3 regions of the Exiguobacterium sp. s143 genome follow, and region 2 is predicted to be linked to each of the others. Evidence: predicted binding sites of a transcription regulator. Region 2 holds the regulator's gene; each other region holds the start of a gene.

What was found. The regulator LexA, encoded in region 2, represses DNA repair genes until DNA is damaged. The targets are predictions, from matches to a motif close to CGAACATATGTTCG.
Region 1: the regulator LexA is predicted to act here: its motif matches at 5,088-5,101, upstream of KNQ03_RS12795 (Y-family DNA polymerase).
Region 3: the regulator LexA is predicted to act here: its motif matches at 5,495-5,508, upstream of KNQ03_RS12195 (NUMOD4 domain-containing protein).

The regions. Positions count from the first base shown of each region.
Region 1 covers NZ_JACSMX010000003.1:285,743-293,850, reverse strand. Annotated here, with positions in the region: gene KNQ03_RS12830 (2,3-diketo-5-methylthiopentyl-1-phosphate enolase) at 1-986, shown strand, start outside; gene KNQ03_RS12825 (2-hydroxy-3-keto-5-methylthiopentenyl-1-phosphate phosphatase) at 983-1,642, shown strand; gene KNQ03_RS12820 (methylthioribulose 1-phosphate dehydratase) at 1,639-2,259, shown strand; gene KNQ03_RS12815 (1,2-dihydroxy-3-keto-5-methylthiopentene dioxygenase) at 2,276-2,812, shown strand; gene KNQ03_RS12810 (arsinothricin resistance N-acetyltransferase ArsN1 family A) at 2,937-3,425, shown strand; gene KNQ03_RS12805 (MBL fold metallo-hydrolase) at 3,486-4,241, shown strand; gene KNQ03_RS12800 (pentapeptide repeat-containing protein) at 4,309-4,947, opposite strand; gene KNQ03_RS12795 (Y-family DNA polymerase) at 5,124-6,446, shown strand; gene KNQ03_RS12790 (YolD-like family protein) at 6,430-6,759, shown strand; gene KNQ03_RS12785 (ZIP family metal transporter) at 6,811-7,623, shown strand; gene KNQ03_RS12780 (undecaprenyl-diphosphate phosphatase) at 7,981-8,108, shown strand, end outside.
Region 2 covers NZ_JACSMX010000002.1:433,720-441,827, forward strand. Annotated here, with positions in the region: gene glpK (glycerol kinase GlpK) at 1-384, opposite strand, end outside; gene KNQ03_RS10445 (MIP/aquaporin family protein) at 428-1,129, opposite strand; gene KNQ03_RS10450 (metal-binding protein) at 1,316-1,786, opposite strand; gene lexA (transcriptional repressor LexA) at 1,818-2,432, opposite strand; gene yneA (cell division suppressor protein YneA) at 2,644-2,931, shown strand; gene KNQ03_RS10465 (YneB family resolvase-like protein) at 2,977-3,630, shown strand; gene KNQ03_RS10470 (DUF896 domain-containing protein) at 3,744-3,980, shown strand; gene tkt (transketolase) at 4,254-6,224, shown strand; gene KNQ03_RS10480 (YneF family protein) at 6,348-6,578, shown strand; gene KNQ03_RS10485 (ABC transporter transmembrane domain-containing protein) at 6,699-8,108, shown strand, end outside.
Region 3 covers NZ_JACSMX010000003.1:168,717-176,824, reverse strand. Annotated here, with positions in the region: gene KNQ03_RS12225 (ABC transporter permease) at 1-554, shown strand, start outside; gene KNQ03_RS12220 (Type 1 glutamine amidotransferase-like domain-containing protein) at 604-1,254, shown strand; gene KNQ03_RS12215 (NUDIX hydrolase) at 1,251-1,658, shown strand; gene KNQ03_RS12210 (GGDEF domain-containing protein) at 1,707-2,798, opposite strand; gene KNQ03_RS12205 (hypothetical protein) at 2,944-3,120, shown strand; gene KNQ03_RS12200 (methyl-accepting chemotaxis protein) at 3,211-4,860, shown strand; gene KNQ03_RS12195 (NUMOD4 domain-containing protein) at 4,908-5,435, opposite strand; gene KNQ03_RS12190 (AAA family ATPase) at 5,568-6,146, shown strand; gene KNQ03_RS12185 (GNAT family N-acetyltransferase) at 6,194-6,535, opposite strand; gene KNQ03_RS12180 (DNA alkylation repair protein) at 6,536-7,582, opposite strand; gene KNQ03_RS12175 (bifunctional transcriptional activator/DNA repair enzyme AdaA) at 7,579-8,108, opposite strand, start outside.

The DNA of each region.
Region 1 (8,108 bases), on a different contig from region 2:
ATAACGTGTCGCGCGACTTTTCTGCGATTCTGACGACCGTCTTCGGGAAACTCTCACTCGACGGTGAAATCAAACTAACGGAATTGCTATTACCCGATACATTTACGTCGGACTTTCCAGGTGCGAAATTCGGAATCGAAGGGGTCCGTTCCTTGATCGGTGTCGAAGATCGTCCATTGTTAATGAGCATCTTCAAAGGAGTCATCGGACGGGATTTATCGTTCCTTCGTGATCAACTCGAAGGACAACTCGCTGGTGGGATTGATCTCGTCAAAGACGATGAGATCCTATACGACAATCCGTTGACACCGACGATTGACCGGGCACGAATCGGACGTGAGGTCATCGATGCTCACTTCCACCGGACCGGTAAACGTGCGTTATATGCGATCACACTCAGCGGTCCCGTCTTTACGCTCAAGGATCAAGCCAAGCGATTGATTGATGCTGGAGCGACCGCATTCTTGCTGAATACCTTCACATACGGACTCGACGTCTTACGCGAACTGGCGAGTGATCCGGAAATCAACGTTCCGATCTTCAATCATCCAGCATATAGCGGTGCGTTGATCGCTAGCCCGAATCACGGAGTCGCAGCTCCTGTCTTACTCGGCACATTACCGCGTGCTGCTGGAGCAGACTTGACGCTATTCCCGTCTCCTTACGGCAATGTCGCTTTGCCAAAGGATGTCGCCCGTGGCATCGCGGTCGAAGCGACCCGTCTCGGTCAGACGAAATCGATCTTCCCGGTTCCTTCAGCCGGTATTCATCCTGGACTCGTCGCTCAACTCGTACGGGACTTCGGTATCGATTCCGTCATCAACGCCGGCGGCGGCGTACATGGTCATCCGCAAGGTGCTGCGGCTGGTGTCATTGCTTTCCGCCAGGCGCTCGATGCGGCACTCGCAAATGAATCCCTATCGGCGGCAGCATCGCGTCATGAAGAATTACGGATCGCCCTTGACGCTTGGGGGATCAAGTCATGACCGTACGGATTCTTTGTGACTTCGACGGTACGGTGACGACGCAAGATAACATCATCGCACTCATGCAGGCATTTGCGCCAGCTAGTGACTTCGAACCGTTGAAACGCGGCGTACTCGACCGAACGCTATCGATTCAGAGTGGTGTCGGGCAAATGTTCGCACTTCTGCCGTCTGACGGAAAAACAGCCTATCTTGACTTTTTGTTGGAGCGTGCAGTCATTCGCGACGGATTTTCGGAGTTACTTCAGTACAGTCGTCGTCAAGGAATCGATTTTTCGATCGTCAGCGGTGGAATGGACTTTTTCGTCGAACCGATCTTAGCGCCATTCCTTGAACAAGAACAGATTTACTGTAACGTCGCCGATTTCAGTGGTCCATTCGTCCATATCGATTGGCCAAACGCCTGCGATGCCCATTGCACGAACGGGTGCGGCTGTTGTAAAACGTCCGTTGCCCGGGCATTGCGCAAAGACGATGACGTCATCATCGTCATTGGTGACTCGGTGACGGACTTCGAACTCGCGAAACAAGCGGATCGTGTCTATGCCCGTGATTATCTGATCACGTTGTGTGAAGAGAACGATATCGCCTATACACCGTTTGAGACGTTCCACGACATCGTTCATGATTTAACACGAGCGGAGGTGACAACATGACATTCATGCGACGGTATGAAGAGCTACGCGCCATCAAACAAGAGCTTGCGGCGCGCGATTGGTTCCCTGGTACGAGTGGCAATCTCGCCATTCGGACGTCCGGTGTCCCGGTTGAATTCCTTGTGACGGCAAGCGGAAAAGATAAACGGCAGACGACTCCTGACGACTTCGTTCATGTCGATGCGACCGGTCAATTGATTGGTGAGCAATCCGGGCGTCCTTCCGCTGAGACATTGCTCCATGTCGAAGTGTTCAATCGAACGGACGCCGGTTGTTCTCTGCATGTCCATACGATTGCGAACAATGTGATTTCGGAACTCTATGGCGATCAAGGCAGCATCACCTTTTCCGGTCAAGAAATCATCAAGGCACTCGGACACTGGGAAGAGGATGCGACGGTCACGGTACCGATCATTCCGAATCATGCGGACATTCCGACGCTTGCCGCTGCTTTTGCACCGCATGTCACAGCGGACAGTGGTGCCGTCCTGATCCGCAATCACGGGATCACGGTCTGGGCACCGACCGCCTTTGAAGCAAAGAAACACCTCGAAGCCTTCGAGTTTTTATTCAATTACACGTTGACGTTGCAATCATGCCGTCAATCCATTCATTAAAAGGAGGAATCATCTCATGGCAACAGTCTTATTCCAAGAAACAAACACACGGTATACGGATCAAACGGAAGTCGCTGACTTCCTTGCGTCACGCGGCGTTCTTTACGAACAGTGGGACGTTTCGAAACTTCCAGCGCCTCTCGTTGAGAACTTCACACTGACGGATGCAGACAAACAAACGATTCTCGATACGTTCGCTCCCGAAATCAAAGACGTATCAGAACGTCGTGGGTATCAGACAGCTGATATCATCTCACTTTCGGATACGACACCGAACCTTGATGAGTTGCTCGTCAACTTCCAGAAAGAACATCATCACACGGATGATGAAGTTCGTTTCATCGTCAGCGGTCATGGCGTCTTCGCGATCAAAGACGAAGAAGTCGGCTACTATAACATCGAACTCAATCCTGGTGATTTGATTTCCGTTCCTGTTAACACACGCCACTACTTTACGCTTCAAGACGATCGTAAAGTCGTCGCTGTTCGGATCTTCGTCACGACAGACGGCTGGGTTCCGATTTACGAGAATGAGACGTCAACGGTCTCTTAAGATCGATAAAAGCGCTGTTTTCCTTCATATGAAGGGAATCAGCGCTTTTCTTATCGCACAAACATATCACTACATTGATACGTAACCGATATAATGAAGGAAAAGCGATGAGGAAGTGAGCGTCATGCATATTCGTCCCGTAATGGAACACGACTTACCAGCGATTCTCGCCATCTATAACGAAGGTATCGAAGATCGGATCGCAACGCTTGAGACCGACCAAAAGGACTTATCCTTCATGACCCAGTGGTATGCAGAACGCACCGATCGATATGCTGGATATGTCGCTGAAGATGACACAGGTGTCCTCGGCTTCATTTCCCTCGATCCGTATAATCCGCGTCCTGTCTACGCATCCGTCGGTGAGATTTCGGTTTATATCACTCGGACACATCGTGGACAAGGGATTGGCACACGTTTGCTCGAAACGATTGAACAACATGCCCGTGATCATCATATGCATAAGCTGATCCTCTTTACCTTCCCGTTCAATAAAATCGGACAAAAACTCTATATCCGCTCCGGGTTCCGGATCGTCGGAACGTTTAAGGAACAAGGACAGTTGAACGGCGAATATGTCGACGTCATGGCGATGGAGAAACGCTTGCGATAGGATTCATTGAATGCCAGACAGGGAATAGTCAATCCGAGTCATTGAGAGAGGATGAACCTAATGGATATTCAACAAATTCGTAATGCAACACTCGTTGTCACGTATGCCAATCAAGTCTTACTAATTGATCCGTTCCTCGGCGAAAAAGGCAGCTTGCCTCCCTTCGGTCAAACACCAAATGCCGTCGCCAATCCACTCGTCGACTTACCGGTCGATGTCAACACACTGCTCGATCCTGACGCTGTCTTTGTCACACACCTGCATGCCGATCATTTCGACGATTCTGCAAAACAACTTCTACCCAAGCATTTGCCACTCTATGCGCAGCAAGAAGAAGACGCGCAGCAAATCCGAGAAGCCGGCTTCACGAACGTCTCTTCCTTCGATTCCGGTGTAACGATCGGTGATATCCAGGTCCATCGAACAGGTGGACAGCATGGTGTCGGTGAAATCGGCGAACGGATGGGACGTGTGTCTGGGCTCGTCCTCACCCATCCGGACGAACCGACACTTTATATCGCAGGTGATACGATCTGGTGTGACGAGGTCGCGCATGCGATCGAACAACATACGCCCGATATCATCGTCGTCAACAGTGGCGCCGCCCAGTTCTTGACCGGAGAGCCGATCACGATGTCACAGCGTGATCTCCTTGCGGTTCATGAAGCGGCGGCGGAAGCGACGATCATCGTCTCGCACCTCGAGTCCGTCAACCACTGTCTCTTGCGACGTGATATGATTGCTGACTTTTTAACTGCTTTCCATCTCTCTGCCCATTTCCTGATTCCGGAGGATGGCGAAACGATGTCATTTTAAGAACAGTAACTTTCATTAAAAAGAAGCCCTTGTTTCGAATATCCATCGAAACAAGGGCTTCTTTTTGTTATGGGATGACGAGACCTAACAAACGAGCAAAGGCAACTGCTTGCTCTTCCGTAATGACAGCACCTGGTAAAAATCGCGGATCGATCGTAATACCAGAGAGTTCCGTCTGCCGGAGGTCAAGACCTTTTAACGGTGTTTCAATCCATTGGCTATCCGTAAGTCGGACCGCTTCGAGTTTCCACTGGGTCGGCTTCACTTCGAAGAACTGTGCTTCTTTCATCGTCGTTTCGCTCCAGTGTTGATGACGGACCGTACTGCGAATGAACTGTACGTAATCCGCAAGCCCTTCCTGAATCGTTAAATGGTCCAGCGTACAATCTTCGAACTGAACACCCGTCATCCGGCATCCGACGAAGGACACACGGTGAAAACGAGTTTCTTGGAAGTGACATCCGGTTAAGTCGCATTGCTCAAAACGAATATCTTCGAACGAACCACGGTCAAAGGTAAGATTCGCGAACGAGACATTTTGAAAACACACTTGATAGGCATCGATGCGTTCTGTCAGTTCACTCGGCATCGACTCTTTCTCATAACGCGCTCCTTTCAGATACGGATCATCGATTTCGACTTGATCGAACGTCTCTGACTGAAGCGTCTTCGGTAATTCTGGTAAACGGATAACGGTCTCTTTCAATGAAGGTTCCCCCTTTTTTCTCTCCCTTAGTGTACCAAACTCCTTTTATATGAGGAGAAATCGTTCGAATTCCCCTTTTTTCAACAGTTTTTATTTTGAGACACTTTGAGACCGTGCTATAGTCAAGGAAAATCAAAATAAGAACATACGTTCTTTTGTGTAAAGGAGTGATTCAGATGTTTCCTTCCGTCGTTTTACCACAAGATAAACGGATTTTTTGCGTCGACAGTGTGTCCTTCTACGCCAGCTGTGAATGCCAGTATCGCAATCTCCCCCCCTTGACGACACGCCTAGCGGTCGTCTCCGATTTAAAACGAAGCGGGTCCGTCATTCTCGCTGCCACCCCTGCCTTAAAAGCACTTGGAATCAAGACAGCCGGTCGATTATATGAAATCGAGCAATTGCCATACGCTGTTCGTCGTACGATTCGACTTGTCGAACCACGTATGCTCGCTTATATGAAGACGTCGATTCGTGTCCTGGATGTCCTGCACCAATTCGCCCCACCTGAAGCCATCCGCGTCTATTCGATTGACGAAAGCTTCATTGACATGACCGGAACCGATCGCCTATTTGGTTCCGACCTGCAAGCTGCCCTCAAAATTAAAGAAGCAATCCTGAAACAGACCGGCATCCACGTCCGGATCGGGATTGGTCCAAATAACGTCATCGCGAAACTGACGCTTGATTTAATCGGGAAAAAAGAAGGCATCGCGCGATGTGGATATGCTGATGTCGCACGACGTCTTCATGATTTTCCGATTCGGAAGATGTGGGGAGTTGGACATCGCATGGAACAACATCTGCAGATGATGGGGATTGAAACGATCGGTGATCTTGCCATGCGCCCCGTTGAAGAGTTACACGAACGCTTCGGTGTCATCGGTGCCGAACTGTGGCATCACGCTTGGGGACTCGACGCGTCACCGACACTTCTTGCGCCTCGTCATCTGTTCGAGAAAGCCCCTCAACGGACGATCGGACACGGTGTGACCTTAATGCAGGACTATTATCAGTTCGAACGCATTCGGAATGTGCTCAATGAACTCGTGCAGGATGTTGCCGCACGTTGTCGCTTTTCGAATCAAGTCGGCTGGACCGTTCACATCGGCGTCCGCTATTCTCGAAACGTCGTCCGAAGTGGTTTCTCCCGTCAAGTACGGTTGCCTTATCCGACATCCGATGAACGCATCATTCTGCGTCACGTCTTACAATTATTCGAACCGAATTGGCTCGACGGGGAACCTGTTCGTTTTTTATCCGTCGCAGTGGGGCATTTGACTGCCGATCAAGGCACCTTACAGTTGTCTTTGTTCGAGGATAATGCGCGGCTCTGGAAACGGCGACGGTTATTAAAAGCAATGGATGTCGTCAACCTTCGCTACGGAAAAGGAACGATTCGCCTCGCTGTCTCGTTTCTTGATACGAGTGTCGCCAAACGTCGTCTTCGTTTCGTCGGCGGTCATCCGGGAGGTGATCTTCATGACAGCGTATCGTGATCGGGGAAATTTAAAATGGATTCCTTTTCTCATGCCGGAACATTTGCAACTGTTGCGGGAATATTATGTCCAGATGCATCAGCTCGACTTGCCTGAAATTGATGAACAGTTGCAAGAATCATGGCACTTTCTGCTTCAAGAAGCTTTAATAGAAGGAAACGAACTTGAAATCACGTATTATAAGGAAAGTAGCTACGTGACGGTCGTCGGTTTCGTGGAACGACTAGAACCCGAACGTTCCGTTCTCTTTCTGCGCGGACGTGAAGTCATTGAAATTCCCTTCACACGAATCGTCCGGATCGAAAACGGGTAAGCTCTCATACAGATGGATGCTTTAAATCGTCCCCGGAAAGAAGGAATAGTCATGTTGGATTGGTTTACTTCCCTCCCCGTCGTCGTGCAAGCATTGCTTGCCGGAATGATGACGTGGGGGTTAACCGCACTTGGTGCGGCACTCGTCTTCGTCTTTACGACGATTGAAAAACGCGTCATGAACATGATGCTCGGTTTTGCTGCCGGCGTCATGATTGCCGCGTCGTTTTGGTCGCTGCTTGCTCCTGCGATCGAGTTCACGGAGCAGGATGGAGGAATCGCCTGGATTCCTGCCGCCATCGGTTTTCTCGCTGGTGGATTTTTCGTCCGTCTCCTCGACTTCGTTACGCCGCATTTGCACTTATCTGCACCACTCGAGACAGCGGAAGGTCCTTCGACAGGACTCAAGAAAACGACGTTACTATTTCTTGCGATCACGTTGCACAATATTCCCGAAGGTCTTGCGATTGGTGTCGCTTTTGGCGCCGCTGCCTTAAACATGGACGGGGCGACCGTCGCCGGTGCCTTGACGCTCGCACTCGGTATTGGGATACAAAACATGCCGGAGGGAGCTGCCCTATCGATTCCACTACGCGGTGAAGGCATGTCGCGTCGGCGCGCCTTCCATTACGGTCAATTGTCAGCAATCGTCGAACCGATTGCCGCGATGGTCGGAGCAGCCGCGGTCTTCTTCGTTCAACCGCTTCTACCGTATGCGTTATCGTTTGCTGCCGGAGCGATGATTTTCGTCGTCGTCGAAGAATTGATTCCGGAATCACAAGCAGAAAACGGATCCGATTTAGCAACGCTTGGTCTGATGGTCGGGTTTACGGTCATGATGATTCTTGACGTCGCTTTAGGATGATCCCGTTTCAAAACGAGTAGTGGACGATACTGTCTCCTGCTCGTTTTTCTGTTTGTAGATCCAGACATATTCCAGTGAAACCAATCGATTTGAAGTTTTTCTGACCTTGTGTCCTAACAGAAAGATTCCCTTTTCCTTCATGCCGTTTTAGTATGAATGAAAATGACCGGATTTCCTGATCTATCCGATGATACCTAAATCCATCTATTATCTTATCCAAACGAATTTAAATCGGACAACGCGTCTTACACGTCCGATCGTCTCTCAGACCTGCGCCCGATATTCCAATTAGTTCTATCTCACAAGAATAAAACATGATATGTTTTTAACTAGCACATCATATAGAAGGAGATTATCATGACAATCATTGAACTTTTAAAAGCGCTCTTACTCGGTTTCGTCGAAGGGATGACGGAATTTGCACCGGTCTCTTCCACAGGTCACATGATCATCGTCGATGACATGTGGTTGCAAACGACCGATTT
Region 2 (8,108 bases):
TGTTTTGTCGCGGAACTTCTGGTTCAAACCTTGTTCTTTTAAGTCGTCACAGATACCAGACGTTTGACGCGATTGCCAAACGAGTGCGTGATAGACCGGTTTACCTGTTTCTTTGTTCCAGACGACCGTCGTTTCACGTTGGTTCGTGATGCCGATTCCAGCGATTTGCTCAGGTTTGATATCTGCTGTCCCGAGTGCTTCTGCCATGACAGCAAGAATCGAACCCCAGATTTCGTTTGCATCATGCTCGACCCAGCCTGGTTGTGGGAAGTATTGCTTGAATTCCCGTTGTGCCGAGTTGACGATTTTCCCATCGTGATCGAAGATGATCGCACGTGAGCTTGTCGTACCTTGGTCGAGTGCTAGGATATACTTGTTTTCCATTTCGAAATCCCCCTTGAGCGGTATGTGTTAGTGAGACGTGATCTTAGTAGATCAATTGATAGATGAACACGGCAATCGCTCCACCGATGATTGGACCGACGACAGGAATCCATGAATAGCCCCAGTCAGATGAACCTTTATTCGGAATCGGTAGGATAGCGTGCGCGATACGCGGTCCAAGGTCACGAGCCGGGTTGATGGCATACCCTGTTGTACCACCGAGCGATAGACCGATGACGACGACGAGTAAACCGACGATGAGTGGTTTTAAGCCGTCTCCGAACGTCGTTAAACCGAGTGCCAAGATACCGAAGACGAGAACGAATGTCCCGATGATCTCAGAAATCAAGTTCGACGGCGTATGACGAATCGCTGGACCTGTTGCGAACACACCGAGTTTTGCGGCTTGATCATCAGTCGCTTCAAAATGTTTCATGTAATGAAGCCAAACGAGAATGGCGCCGATGAAAGCTCCGACAAGTTGTCCGGCAATGTAGATCGGAACGTCTGCCCACGGTAGGTCAGAGTTCAAAGCAAGTGCAATCGTCAATGCGGGGTTCAAGTGTGCTCCACTCTCAGCAGCGACGAATGCTGCTGTCATGACGGCAAGACCCCAAGCGAACGTGATGACGATCCATCCGCTGTTTTCCGATTTCGTCTTTTTCAAGACGACACCGGCGACGACTCCATCCCCGAGCAGGATGAGAATCATCGTACCGATCATTTCTAGTACAAAGTTATTCATGCAAAAACCCTCCCTTTGGATTAAAGCAGATAATGGCCTTTCTACTTTAAATTACTCTGATTTGAGAACGTTTTCAATACATATAATTGAAATATAGGAATGGAAATTTTTTATTTTGATGTTTAAAGATACGAAAAAGTGGATAAGAAAACACCTCTTCCTGCCTGCGAGCAAGCAAAAGAGGTGTTACCGACGACGTTTTTTTCTTTTTTTAGGTCGAAACCAACTGCTGGAATAATCTAGTAGGATATGAATCGTACTCGCCACCATGATACCGACGACGAATGCAGGCAAGGAAGCGAACCACGAATCAATCGTAGCAGAATCAAGAACCTGAAAATATAGACTTAAAAATAGTAGGGGAATCAGAATCGCAGCACTGTACAGAAGCCGAATGATGTCTCCGATGATCAGTCCATGCGACCAGATCGATCGGTGAGGCATGATCTTGACATACGGCATCCACAAGACTCGAAATGGTCCAAAGCGATAATACGGTTCTGACTTTAAATCGAGGTCGGGTGACAACCAAAGGGTACCGACAGCGATACCGATGGCAGTCGGTAACCAATCGGTTTGTTGCGTTGCGACCGAATACGCAACGTAACCCGTCAGTGCGACGGTATTGACGGTATCATGTACATTTCCTGAAGGCATGAAAAAAGACCAGTCGTAACTGGTCCCTCCGTCAATGAATCGTCCGATACACGCCGATTACCTTACCAAGAATGGAGACATTATCGAAATACATCGGATCCATCGAGTCATTTTCTGGTTGTAGACGTACCTGTTGATCTTCTAAGAAGAACCGTTTCACCGTCGCTTCGCTATCTTCGGTCATAGCTACGACGATTTCTCCGTTTTCTGCTGTGTTTTGTTGGCGCACGATGACACGATCGCCGTCAAGAATACCTGCGTTAATCATCGATTCACCATCGATCGTCAACATGAAGACCGTTTCGTTTCCTACATAATGTGCAGGGAGCGGGAACTGTTCTTCGATGTTTTCAATCGCTGTAATCGGAAGACCTGCTGTGACTTTCCCGATGACGGGAACATGGACGATGGCTTCCGTGATTTCTTCAGGCTTATCAAGCAATATCTCAATCGCACGTGGTTTCGTCGGGTCACGGCGAATCATTCCCCGCTTCTCGAGTCGATCCAAATGACCGTGTACCGTCGAGCTAGACGCGAGTCCGACTGCTTCTCCGATTTCACGAACTGATGGTGGATACCCCTTCAGTTTCACTTCAGAGACGATGTAGTCGAGAATCTCTTGTTGGCGCTTAGACATTTTCCGCATACGAATTGCCACCTCTTTCTGGATTGAAGTTTGAAATGTAAGAATATATGTTTCTAGATTCACTATAACATAGAACAAATGAGCGTACAAACAATTGTTCGACATTTTGTATTGACCGAACACGGGTTCTGTGTTTATTATGAGTTATGCGAACAATTGTTCCGCGAACATTTATTCTAACTCATTCATTTCATATTTGGAGGGATTCATGATGATTCATACGATTCGTACTCATGCTTTTTCAATTCTCTTCTATGCATTAAGTATTGCCTTCGTGATCTTTTTACTCACACCACGCCCGGATGAAAAAGTGGCGCAACTGATGACAGCTTCCGTTACGGTCGATGAGAACGCTACAGTCGAACAAATCGCTGAAGTCTACAATGATGGTTCGATGTCAGATGAAGAGTACGTCAATTGGTTGATTAAAAATAATGATGTTGAAACAAAACACGTCATCTCAAAAAGCAAAATCGTTGTACCAATCGCACAACAATGACAAAATGGAAAAGTTGTGAAAGAACGAACAGGGATGTGAGGTACGATGAAGGTCGTGATTTATTGTCGAGTGTCGACCGAAAAAGAAGCACAAGATAGTTCGATTGAACGCCAACGGATGGAGCTTTCGAAGGTCGCGTCTCAAAAGGGTTTTGATGTCGTGGATGTCGTCTCTGAAAAAGAGAGTGGATATGACGTCGATCGGGAAGGGATGCTGACGGTTCTTGATCATGTAACACGTGATGCGGTAGATGCGGTCCTCGTGACAGATGACACACGGATTGGTCGAGGGAATGCGAAAATCGCTATTTTGCACACGTTTAAGAAGCACGGTGTTCGGTTGATGACACTTGATTCTGATGGAGAATACCAGCTTGCGGATGCAGAAGCAATGGTCCTTGAGATTGTCTCACTGGTGGAAGAATATCAACGGAAACTGCATAACGCAAAAATCGCGCGCGGCATGCGGCGAGCTGTTGAACAAGGCTTTCGCCCGGAACGAAATCTGAATCGCCAAGGAGAGAACGCTGGGCGTAGTCGAAAGGACGTACCGATCGAAGAAATCGTACGTCTTCGAGAGCTCGGACTGACGTTTTCAGATATCGCCATCACCTTGCGTGGGATGGGACATGATATTTCAAAGGCAACGGTCAATCGTCGATATCTTGAATACCGCGAACTGACACCTAGCCCGGAATGAAGAGCAAGTTACCCGTCGACTGACGCGGTTAACTTGCTTTTTTTTATAGCCTCTTTTAAAGTAAGGATACAATTGAACAACTCAAGTTTGAGTCGTACAGAAAGAGGGATTCCATGTTATCACAAGAACAATTAGATCGAATCAATGCATTAGCGAATAAATCAAAAGTCGAACCGTTATCAGAAGCCGAAACGGCAGAGCAAAAAGAGTTACGTGCAGCGTATCTCGCAGCATTCCGTGGATCGTTCAAAAACCAACTCATGGGCATGAAAATCGTCGATGAAGAAGGAACGGACGTAACACCAGAGAAATTGAAACAAGCACAAGAAGAAGAACGGAATAAACAATAATCGTTTATTTCTTCTATAGTAAGGAAGAGGTCCCCAATCGGTGGATCTCTTTTTTTGTTAGATTGGTTAGATAGGAAACATTGTACGATAGCAATACATCTTAATAGAGGGCATTCATCGATTCAGACATCCTGTATGAGTCGATAGAACGGCTATAGATAGCGCATTCATTTTAATGTGACATACTATTTAGAAAAGTTGTATCACATTTAAGAGTATGCTAAAATGAGTAGGAATTTGTGAAAAAGAGAGAGGATGATTGTTTTGACGAACATGACGACAGTAGAACAATTAGCAATTAATACGATTCGTACCTTATCGATTGATGCCGTACAAAAGGCGAACTCGGGTCACCCAGGTATGCCAATGGGAGCAGCGCCGATGGCATTCTCGCTTTGGGCGGATCATATGAACCACAACCCTAAAAATCCAGAATGGTTCAACCGCGACCGTTTTGTACTTTCAGCCGGACACGGTTCGATGCTTCTCTACTCACTCCTCCACCTATCGGGATATGATCTATCAATGGATGATCTTAAATCATTCCGTCAATGGGGATCAAAAACACCAGGTCACCCGGAATACCGTCACACGGCTGGTGTAGATGCGACAACAGGTCCACTTGGTCAAGGGATTGCAATGGCAGTTGGTATGGCGATGGCAGAACGTCATCTTGAAGCAAAATACAACCGTGACGATCTCAACGTCGTCGATCACTTCACATACGGAATTTGTGGAGATGGAGACTTAATGGAAGGTGTCTCAGCTGAGGCGGCTTCACTCGCAGGTCACCTTGGTCTTGGTAAATTGGTCGTATTGTACGATTCAAACGATATCTCACTTGATGGCGATCTCGATAAATCATTCTCTGAAAACGTCCAGAAGCGCTTCGAAGCGTACAACTGGCAAGTCATTCGCGTAGAAGACGGAACGGATATCGATTCGATTTCGAAAGCAATCGCGGCGGCACAAGCAGAGACGACAAAACCAACGTTGATCGAAGTCAAGACAGTCATCGGCTTCGGTTCACCGAACAAGTCAGGGAAATCGGCTTCTCACGGTGCACCACTCGGTGAAGCGGAAATTAAATTGACGAAAGCTAGCTACATTTGGGATCACGAAGAGTTCTACGTCCCTGAAGAAGTCAAATCATTGTTCGACGAGCGGATCGTCCAACGTGGTGCTTCTGCGGAAGACGCATGGAACGAAACGATGAAACAATACGAAGCAGCGCATCCAGAATTGCATGCGGAACTCGTTCGCGCAATCGCAAACGAATTGCCAAGCAACTGGGAAGCAGATCTTCCGACGTACGACTTGTCATCGAAAAAAGCGACACGTCAAACGAGTGGTGAGGTCTTGAACGGTCTTGCGAAGAACGTTCCGACATTGTTCGGTGGTTCAGCTGACCTTGCAGGATCGAACAACACGATGCTCAAAGGCGAAGCAGACTTCGATATCGACCCAAGCGGTCGTAACATCTGGTTCGGTGTACGTGAATTCGCAATGGCAGCAGCTGTCAACGGTATGGCACTTCACGGCGGCGTCATTCCTTACGGTGCGACATTCTTCGTCTTCTCGGATTACCTCCGTCCAGCTGTTCGTTTAGCAGCATTAATGGGACTTCCATCAATCTTCGTTCTGACACACGACTCGATCGCTGTCGGTGAAGATGGTCCAACACACGAGCCAGTCGAACACTTGATGAGCTTCCGTGCAATGCCGAACGTCACGATCTACCGCCCAGCAGACGGAAAAGAGACAATCGCAGCATGGAAAACAGCGGTACAAGCAAAAGACAAACCAACACTTCTCGTCTTGACACGTCAAGGTCTTCCTGAACTTGAAGGCACGACGACGGAAGGCGCTGAAAAAGGTGGTTATGTCATCGCTGGTGACGTCACGAAAGCTGATACACTCTTGCTCGGTACGGGTTCAGAAGTGCACCTTCTTGTTGAAGCACAAAAAGAACTTGGTGAATCAGTAGCTGTCGTTTCGCTTCCATCATGGGAAGTATTCGAAGCACAGTCAGCAGAGTACAAAGAATCAGTTCTTCCGAAGCACATCACGAAACGTGTAGCGATCGAAGCAGGGGCTTCACTCGGTTGGTACAAATACGTAGGAACAGAAGGACAAGTCATCGGAATCGATCGTTTCGGCGCATCTGCTCCTGGAGACTTCCTCTTGAAAGAATACGGCATGTCTGTTGAGAACGTTTTAGCGACAGTCAAGCAACTCGGATAATCATTTCCGGAAAAACGGGTCCGATCTTACGTCGGGCTCGTTTTTCATCTATTATCATCTATGCAAACAATTGGAATTATAGTATAGTAAAAAGCGACGTTTTAAGTTAGAGGAGGAAGCAACTTGGCTACATGGATTTGGATTTTAATTGCCCTTCTTTGCTTGGTAGCAGGTGTCGCCCTTGGTTTCTATATCGCTCGTCGATACATGATGAACTACTTGGAGCAAAACCCACCAATCAACGAAGATATGATTAAGACATTGATGATGCAAATGGGTCAAAAGCCATCACAAAAGAAAGTCAACCAAGTGATGCGTTCAATGAGTGGTTCAATGAAATCACCTAAAAAATAAGCTGTACGAAAGGGGACCAAATGGTCTCCTTTTTATTTGCTATTTTTTAGAAAGAGAACTAATCTAAAATGTGAGACTATTTCAAATAATCATAGGATTTAAAAAAGGGGGGAGACTTGAATGGGAGTCTTCAGGAAACTCAGTTGGTTTTTCCGACGAGAATGGAAAGCATATAGTCTTGGGGTCGTCTGCTTGATTTTTGTAGCAGCGTTAGAACTCATTCCACCGAAGATCATCGGGACGACAGTCAATGGTCTAAGTGAGGGGAGCTTGACGAAGAATGATTTGATTCGTCTAGCAGGTACATTGTTGCTCATTGGGGTCGCGACGTATTTCATTCGTTATTTTTGGCGTTTTCATATCTTTGGGGCATCGATTCGTCTCGGTCGATTGTTACGCAGTCAACTGTATGGTCATTTTTCAGATTTGGATCAATCGTTTTATAAGAAATATCGGAGCGGAGATTTGATGGCGCATGCGACAAACGATGTACAGGCGGTATCGATGACAGCGGGTGCCGGTATTCTAACGCTCGTCGACTCGGTGACGATGGGGAGCTTCGTCATCATCACGATGGTCACGACGATCAGTTGGAAATTGACGCTTGTATCACTTCTACCGATGCCGCTGATGGTCTACTTGACGTCACGCTACGGGAAAATGTTACATTCGCGTTTTCATGACGCGCAGGAAGCCTTCTCCGATTTGAATGATAAGGTCGCGGAAAGCATTAGTGGTGTCCGTGTCTTAAAAGCAACAGGAGAAGTTGAATCTGATGTACAGACGTTCACCGATCTATCGGATGACGTCGTCCAAAAGAACCGTCGTGTCGCAAAAATCGACGCGCTGTTTGACCCGACGATTTTTGGATTAGTTGGTCTATCGTACATCATCGCTGTCGGATATGGTGCGTACTTGTTACAACAAGGTGAGATCCGAATCGGTGACATCGTCTCATTCACTACATATCTTGGTTTATTGACGTGGCCGATGCTCGCATTCGGTTGGTTGTTCAACATCGTCGAACGTGGTCGTGCTTCTTACGATCGGATCGAGCGGATGCTTGCGATCGAACCGGAAATTAAAGACGCGAAGGAAGCAGCGACGCGTGTTTCATCACCAGAACTCCACGTTGGGATTGAGCGTTTCATCTATGATACACAACCGGTCTTACAAGACATCGATGTGACGTTGAAGCCTGGTAAATCGCTCGGAATCGTCGGGAAGACAGGTGCCGGGAAATCGACGTTCGTTCGCTTATTGTCTCGCGAATACGACGTCAAACAAGGCGCAATCACGATTGGTGGACGAGACATCAAACAATTGACGCGTGACACCGTCCGTCGTCAAGTAGCGATCGTTCCACAGGATCATTTCTTATTCTCCGCGTCGATTGCTGACAATATTGCCTTTGCAAAACCGGACGCATCAATGGAAGACATCATGGAAGCAGCTCGGATCGCAGCGGTTCATGATGATATTCTTGGGTTTAAGGAAGGGTATGCGACGATGGTCGGGGAGCGTGGGGTG
Region 3 (8,108 bases), on a different contig from region 2:
CGTTCTTTAGCTTTTGGACATATCGGTTATCTGGACAACGGTTCTTGCGGAAATGGAGCGGTCATCTCGTCCTGGCAACAGGACGCATCACTCTGTTGCTCCTGCTTTGGCTTCAACCGCATCCTGTCCTCTTCGTAGTCGCACTGTGTGTGGTGCTGCTCGGATCCCTTCATGTCCGGCATTGGTCACGGCGTGAGGACGGATTAACGGAGGATATCCTGTTGTCGACGAAACGACAGTCGAGTTTATCGGCGACCGTCCTTGAATTGAACGGTGCCTTACCGAAGCCGTCTCACCGAAAGCGTCCGTTCCTTCATCTGCGATTATTCAAGCAGACGCACCATCAACTTCCACTGATCACGTATCTGCGGGATCCGAGTAAGCGTCGCTTCTTGCTCCAGCTATTTGCTGCGATGAACTACGGTCTTCTCGTTTTACCATGGATCGGACGCGGACTCGTTTTCGCTTTCGTCCTGTTTGTTCTCTTTCAAGAACGGAAACAACATCATACATGGTTCCGCAGACAATCATTCTACCAGCACATTTCCAATTGATTGATTTCTGCTATACTTTTTCTATTACATTGGTTGGAGGGATGACTTCATGCGTACTCATTTATTCTTATTCGGAGGCGGTCCTCCTTTTACACCGAACTTACGAACACGATTTGCTACATTAACGAATGGTGGACCGGTCGCGATTCTATACGTTCCGCGGACCGGTAAGGACTGGACGAGCTACTCCTCAATCTATACGAAGCCGTTAGAGGAAGATGGCATCTCGTCGTTCGTCCATCTGCCACTGTCTGACGCACCAACAGACGAACAACTTGCGCAACTGAAGCAATGTCAAGGCATCATCATTTCTGGTGGCGAAACCGAGCTGTATCAACGCTATCTTGTCGATACGGAAATCGGTGACATCATCCAGTCGCGTTTCGCAGATGGTGTTCCGGTCGCCGGCTTTTCAGCCGGTGCCCTCGTTTCGCCTGAACGGTGTGTGATTCCGGAGATCGACCAACGCGACAATCAACGTCTTCGTTTGCCTGGTCTTGCCTTACTGAAAGACGCGGTCATCTGTGTCCATTACGAGACGTGGGGCGAAGCTGCTCATCTCACGCAATCCTTTACGGAAGAAAGCACAGACCGTGCCTTTGGTCTTGCTGACGAGAGCGGAATCTATCTACGCGATCAGTACCTCGTCGAAACAGAAGGAACCGATCCGGTCGTATTGTCGCGGAGTCCCGTCAGATGACAGCAATCGTTCCTGCCGTCAAAGGCATCATCATTCACGAGCAACGTCTCCTGATCGTCCGCCGGGCTGCTGCCGACTTCGGTGGCGGGACATGGGAATGTCCGGGTGGCAAGATCGACTTCGGTGAACTCCCGGTCGACAGTCTTGTTCGCGAGATTAAAGAAGAAACACAGTTGACTGTGGCGCCGGAGCGTCTATTCTATGCCTCGAGCTTCCTGACGCACCCCAATCGGCAAATCGTTCTCTTGATGTACATCTGCTCGACGAATCAAACAGACGTTCAATTATCGGCAGAACACGACGCTTATCTTTGGGCGGACGAAACAACGATCCGTCAGTTGATCGCGCCGAATATTCTCGCTGATTTTGAACGCCATGATGTATTTTCGTTACTGCATCACTAAACACAACTGCCCCGCCTGACCAATCGGTCGAGCGGGGCAGGCTTTTATTTACAGCAAAGGGTCTCGGTAACAGACGACGCGATTTCGTCCGGTTTGTTTGGCTTCATACAATGCTAAGTCCGCTTTCTGGACGGTCTCAAATACGGTTGATGCCTGATCAGATGAAGCAGCACCTAGCGATAACGTGACATGAAAGACGGGATGCTCCTTATAAACGAAGTGTTGATCGGCGCAGGCAGAACGAATCCGCTCCCCCAGTCGTTCCGCTTGTCGGAGTGGTACGTCCGGCAACAGTAAGACAAACTCCTCACCACCGTACCGACCGACGACGCCCTGTTCTGGACAATACGATTGCAACAGGTGACTGAGTTGCCGTAAGACGACGTCGCCCCCTTCATGACCGTATGTATCGTTGATTGATTTAAAATGATCGAGATCAAGAATGAGGACGGAAAAGACCGTTCCGTTCTGAGCGTACTCGGCTAACGTCTCATCCAGTTTTCGGCGGTTTCCCAGTTGTGTCAGTCCATCCGTTAAAGCCAGTTCTTGTTGCGTATGCACGAACAAAAAATGCTTCCTTAGTTCTTGTAGGAAACGATAGGTGACGTAACCACCAATCATGATGACGATGATATAGACGAGCGCAATCTCTAAAAACCGCTCGAACGTGTTCGTTAATAAATAGAGCGCCGGTAAGCTGTATGCGATCCCTGTTCCAAGCAACACGAGATAATCTTTCATCCGTTGAGCAGCGAACCGGCGATAAACCGTCGCTGTCACGAGTAACGCAACACAAATCAAGGTCGTCAGAATCAGTCCTTGGTATTCGCCAGCTGGTGTCACCGCGAATCGGGCACCGATAATGAACAGCATCGTGATGCTCCCGCTAACTAATCCCCCATAAAAGTACGCTGTGACGAGTGCAACAAGACGCAAATCAATCTTTGCAACGTCATAGGAGATACTGTTGAAAATCAACAGTGCACCAATCACACCGGCGATACAACCGATCGCGAGTCGGACTTGTAAGGAAGAGTTAGGCGAGATGCGCTCGATCCGTCTTAGCGGTAAAAACGCAAACAGCAATGTCGCAATCAACAGTGAGAAGTTCAACAACAATGAATTGAGCAACGTAAGCACGACGACATCCTCCTCATTCCATTTCAGATAGTTACTCTATTCCCGTCAGATTACACATTCCCCTCTTTTTCCAAGGTTTTCAAACAAGAGGAGAGGGAATCAAACAAATATGTCTATCGTCTACATCATTAAGGGGGAATCTTTCATGGACCGTCAAGCCGAAAAACGAAAAAGTAAGATGCCATTCTTCATCATTCTTGTCATCGCTATCTTCGTCATCGTTGCTGCTGCGTTGATCATTTACGTCACATCTGAACCAAAAGAAGAGACACAAGCACTTATGACCCATCTTGCAACTGTCCTTCCGATTTACGTGAATTAGATTCACAAGACCTTTACACAAGCCGTACAACACCTTCATACATGTTGTTTCTTCTCCTTCCGATAGGTACACGGGAGGAGATGTTTTTTTATGCTTACGAAAAAACGATTATTAGCACAGCAACTAAATGGATGGTTGATTCCGATCGTCGCTATCGGATTGATCATGATCAGTGGTCTAAGCGTTTACGCATCGTATCAACAATCCGTCACAGCAACTGAGGAACGGCTGATGCGTGAGTTAACGATGTTCGACGCGAACGTCCGGGCAACGTTTCTCGCGTATCCGGAGGACGCAACTGACCGCTCGCGTGCCATCAAACGATTGCAACAGCAACAGCGAACCGACTTATCACGTGACGACTACACGGTTCGCTTCCAAAGCCTGAACACGAGTGAGGCGTTCCGACCGTTGACACTCGAACCGGCAAAACGAAAACAATTACTACAGCACTTAAAAACAGACCGTACATATGCTTTTTCGAATCAAGACCAGTTTCTAGTCGCAATGACGATTCCAGAACTCGATGACGTCATCTTACTGACGACCGATCGCGATAAATTAATCGCTCCTGCTCGAGATTTAGCTTGGACACTCGTCTGGGTGAGCGTAGTCACACTTGTCAGCATCAGCCTGTTGATCCGCTGGCGGATTCAACGCCAACTGGCACCGTTATCGAAACTCGCCTTACAAATTGAAGAAGCGCATGCGAAGCGCTCGTATCGTCCGTTAACGCTCAAGACGACGACCTTTGAGTTACAACAGCTGACGTTTCAATACAATCAGTTGATGCAACAGATTAATGACTTAACGACGGAGATGCAACAAGCCAGTCAGGAACTTGAGTCCGTCCAGCCTCACTTTTCCTCGCGCTTATCGGCGATGGATCAATCGGTCCAAGCCGTCGATGAAGTCGCTGGTTCCTTACTTGCACAATCGTCGCAGATGGATCAGACGATTGTCGCCTCGACACGTTTGACTGCCCAAGGACACGATGCGTTAAGCGAAATGCAAACGACACTTCTGAACAGTCAACATGCCGTAACCCGTTTTCAACAGACTGTTCAGACGAATCACACGACACTTGAGACCTTACAAGAGGAAAGCCAGTTACTGAAGGAACAATCCGCGACGACAGAGCAGATTTTGCAACAGACCTCACACCTACAGCAGCAGATGGATACCTCAATCTCGCACATTCAGCGTGTTGCTGAAGAGACACGCCGTTTGTCGCTGAACGCGCTGATTGAGGCAACCCGTGCCGGAGAAGCTGGTCGGGGCTTCACGGTCGTCGCTAAGGAGGTCGAAAAACTAGCGATCGATATTAGGACGAGTACGGACCATATTCGGCAGGTCAATCAGATGTGGACGGCGGGGCTCGATCAAGTCGAACAAGCACTCTCGCAAATGACGGAACGTTTTCTTTCGACGTCGCAACAACTCGAGACGGCAACGGAGCATTTAAAACAGATGCTGACCGAAGCGACGACGATCGAGACGACACTGGGTACCGTGGAACACCAACGCCAGATCGTCGCAGATGTTCAGTCGAACATGCAGGAACATCTACAGTCGGTTCAGCAGTTGATGTCAGAACTCTCGTCTTACAGCCAGGTGCTCGGAGAACAGATGCAACACCACGTCAACCAGCAGACGGAACTGAAGACACATAGTGCTGTACTCGAGTCGCGGATCAGTTCGTTGCAACAGACCGTTCGTTCGAGTGAATCGCCATCCTAACCAAAAGAGCGCCTGCCATTCTTGGCAAGCGCTCTTTTCCTCTGTTCTCAGCCGATATAACGTGCTTCCTTTTTATCGATGATGTTGCGAATCCGGTTCTCCGTCACCTGATACTGCTCTGCCAATTGACGGGTTGTTTTCCCTTTTTCGTACTGCGCGCGAATCGTTCGAATCTGAAACGGTGACAGCGTCACATGTTGACCTAACAAGAGATCAAACTCACCAAGTAGTTCAGTATACTGCTGATCGATCGAAGGCAGAACCTCTAAGTTCGACAACTGATCGTCAGCCCGTTTGCCGTTGCGCCGGACGAGTCGCGCTTCTGTGACATCTGCCGTCAGAAAGGCTTGTGCGACGAGTAGAGCGACCTGCACCCGCTCTCCTCGACCACGTTGATAGAGCGTGACTTTCCGGTATCCTTCCCGATTGAGCCGTGGACGGAGCAAGACACCTTTTCGTCGTTGCTGGACACCGCGACACGTCACGATCGTCCGGTCGAGCGACCTTACGCGACCAAGTGATGAGACTTCATATATACCTACATAGCCGATGACGGCTTTCCATTGTTCTTGCATGGTTGTCCTCCTTCAGACAAGGACACGACGGGACTTCATACTTGAATTATATCAAATAACGAACAAACGTTCTAGTTATGTCACTCGTCGGACTATGCTATTATTAGCAGAAAAAGGAAATGAGGTTCGTCCATGAAATTTGTCTTGTTACTTGGTCCGCAAGCGGTCGGAAAGATGACGATCGGTCAGGAAATCGAACGGTTGACGGAGATGAAAGTTTTCCATAACCACCAGACAATCGATCTGTTATTGCCTTATTTTGATTTCTCTGAACCTGCACACCATCGCCTAAAAGATACGATCCGCCGCGAGATGTTCAAGGAAATGGCGAACAGCTCGCTCGAAGGTGTCCTGTTTACATTTCTCTGTCTATTCGGCGTCGAAGGTGGCGGTCTCGAGTTCATCGAAGAGACCGTCGAATTATTCGAACAAGCGGGTGCTGACGTCTATATCGTTGAACTGGATGCACCGGTCGCAACCCGTCTGCACCGGAACACGACTGAAAACCGATTGACGCACAAAGTGACGAAGCGTGACCTTGCCGCTTCTGAACAAGACTTACGTGAGACGGCAGACGGATACCGGACACGTTCGCTGCCAGGCGAACTACCGGACGTCAACTATCTCTTCCTCGATACGGAACAGTTAAGCGCACGTGAAAGTGCTGAAGCGATTTGCGACCATTTCAACTGGTCCAAAACAACGGTCTAATCACAAACAAGCACAAACAAGCCCCGTCCTGCTCAGCAGACGGGGCTTTAATGGTGGAGTTCACGTTCATATCGATTCGCCTGCAACTGGAATCCGTTCCGATGCCAGACCGCCGCACTGCCCGCTTCGCCGTAAATACGCGTCAGTAATAACGTCCGCGCGAGATAAGACAAAATCGACGTCAATGCTTCTGTGATGTATCCGTGCTGATCATCCTCATCAGTCGTCGTATAACGCAAGTTTCCGGTCGATGCATTCCATGTGAAGGTAATCGTCCCGACAATCGTTTTCTCACGTAACGCATGCAGCGTCCATTTACAACCCGATTCTTCATCCGTTGCTTCGACAAACAGTCGTGACGTCGTAAAATCCGGATGTCGTCCTTGCATTCAGCTCTCCTCCTCGACCTCAAACGTTGCTGTCGCGTAAGCCTCTCCGTTAATCAAAATCGTCAAGTTATGTGTTCCGGGATAATGGACACGCGTCGTCATGTTCCGAAACGATTGGCGTCGTTCGACTTGTAAGACACCTTTAACTTCCCGCTCTCGCAGTTGAAACACCTTCCGACTCGTTCCACGTTGTTTGACGTAATCGATCGCGTATTCAAGACGCAGACGTTGCTCGACGGAACTGTTTACTTGAAACGAAAACTGTAACTCTTGACCAATCGTCACCGGTGAGACGACCAAGTCCGTCACCGCGACCTCACCTTGCGTGACGTGTCCGAATAACTGCAACACGTCTGGGTTTCCGCGCTTCAGTAACGTCCGGGAGGCGTGACGCAAAATCCAGTCCGTGTTCGGATCTGTTCCTAAGTGACGTCCAATTCGTTCGATCAAGTATTCCGGATGCGTTTTTGAAATATCATTCAAGTGATTGGCGACACTTTTTCGGACGTAAAGTGACGGATCCTGTAATAAGGCGTCAAGGATCGGTAACGCTGGACGCGGATCAGCAATCAGACGCGGGATCGCTTGCCCCCATGGTAAACGCGGTCGTGTCCCTTCAGACGCTAAGCGCCGGACATGTTCATCGTCTGATGTGGTCCATTTGAATGCCTGCTCAAGATAGAGTTCCTGATCAGCAAGTAGAAAACGGCGAACGGCGAACTCTGACGTCGAATGCGGCGTCAACTTGGCGAGTGTCGCTAACGCAAGCGTCCAGTCGGCGAGTGTTGCTGTCCGTTCGACATACTCTGGAAAAACAATTCCCGGTAGACCGGTAAACTGCGGTGCAAGCCGCTCTAGCTCCGGCACCGAGTCCGGAAACGGTGACAAAATCGTCTCCAGTGTCTCCGCCACACGGCGGACGCGCTGTTTGAACGCGAGTTCATTCCAGTCTCCCTGTTCGACTCGTATTCGAAAATCCGGTACGTCGACCGCTGCTCCTAAGCGGTCGAGCCAACTCGGTGAAAATACATCTTTAATCAAACTCATCCTTCATCCAGTCCTCTCTGTGTGCGCTCCAGTTTGAGCAATGTTTCCTTGCGTGCGAGTCCACCCGCGTATCCACCTAAATCTCCATTCGTCCGAATGACCCGATGGCACGGAATGACGATTGCCAGTTGGTTCGCTCCATTCGCTCGTGCGACGGCACGAACAGCAGTCGGTTGACCGATCCGGATCGCCAGCTCTTGGTACGAGATCGTCTCCCCACTCGGAATCCGCTCGAGTTCTTCCCAGACGCGGCGTTGAAAGGGTGTCCCGTACCGCATCAAGGGTGTCTGAAACGATACCGGCTCTCCTTTGAAGTAACGACGGAGCTCCGCATCAATCTGTTTAAAGACCGGTGACTCCCCGGGAACGATGACAGCACGCGCTTTTAAACGCAATTGTTCGATTTCCCGCTCCAGTCCGCGTCGGTCGACGAACTCGAGCAGATGTAAGAGTTGATCGTCAGCAATCGCCAACATCGAACCGAGTGGTGTATCAAGCCATTTCGCGCGTAAGACCTGTCCGTCGA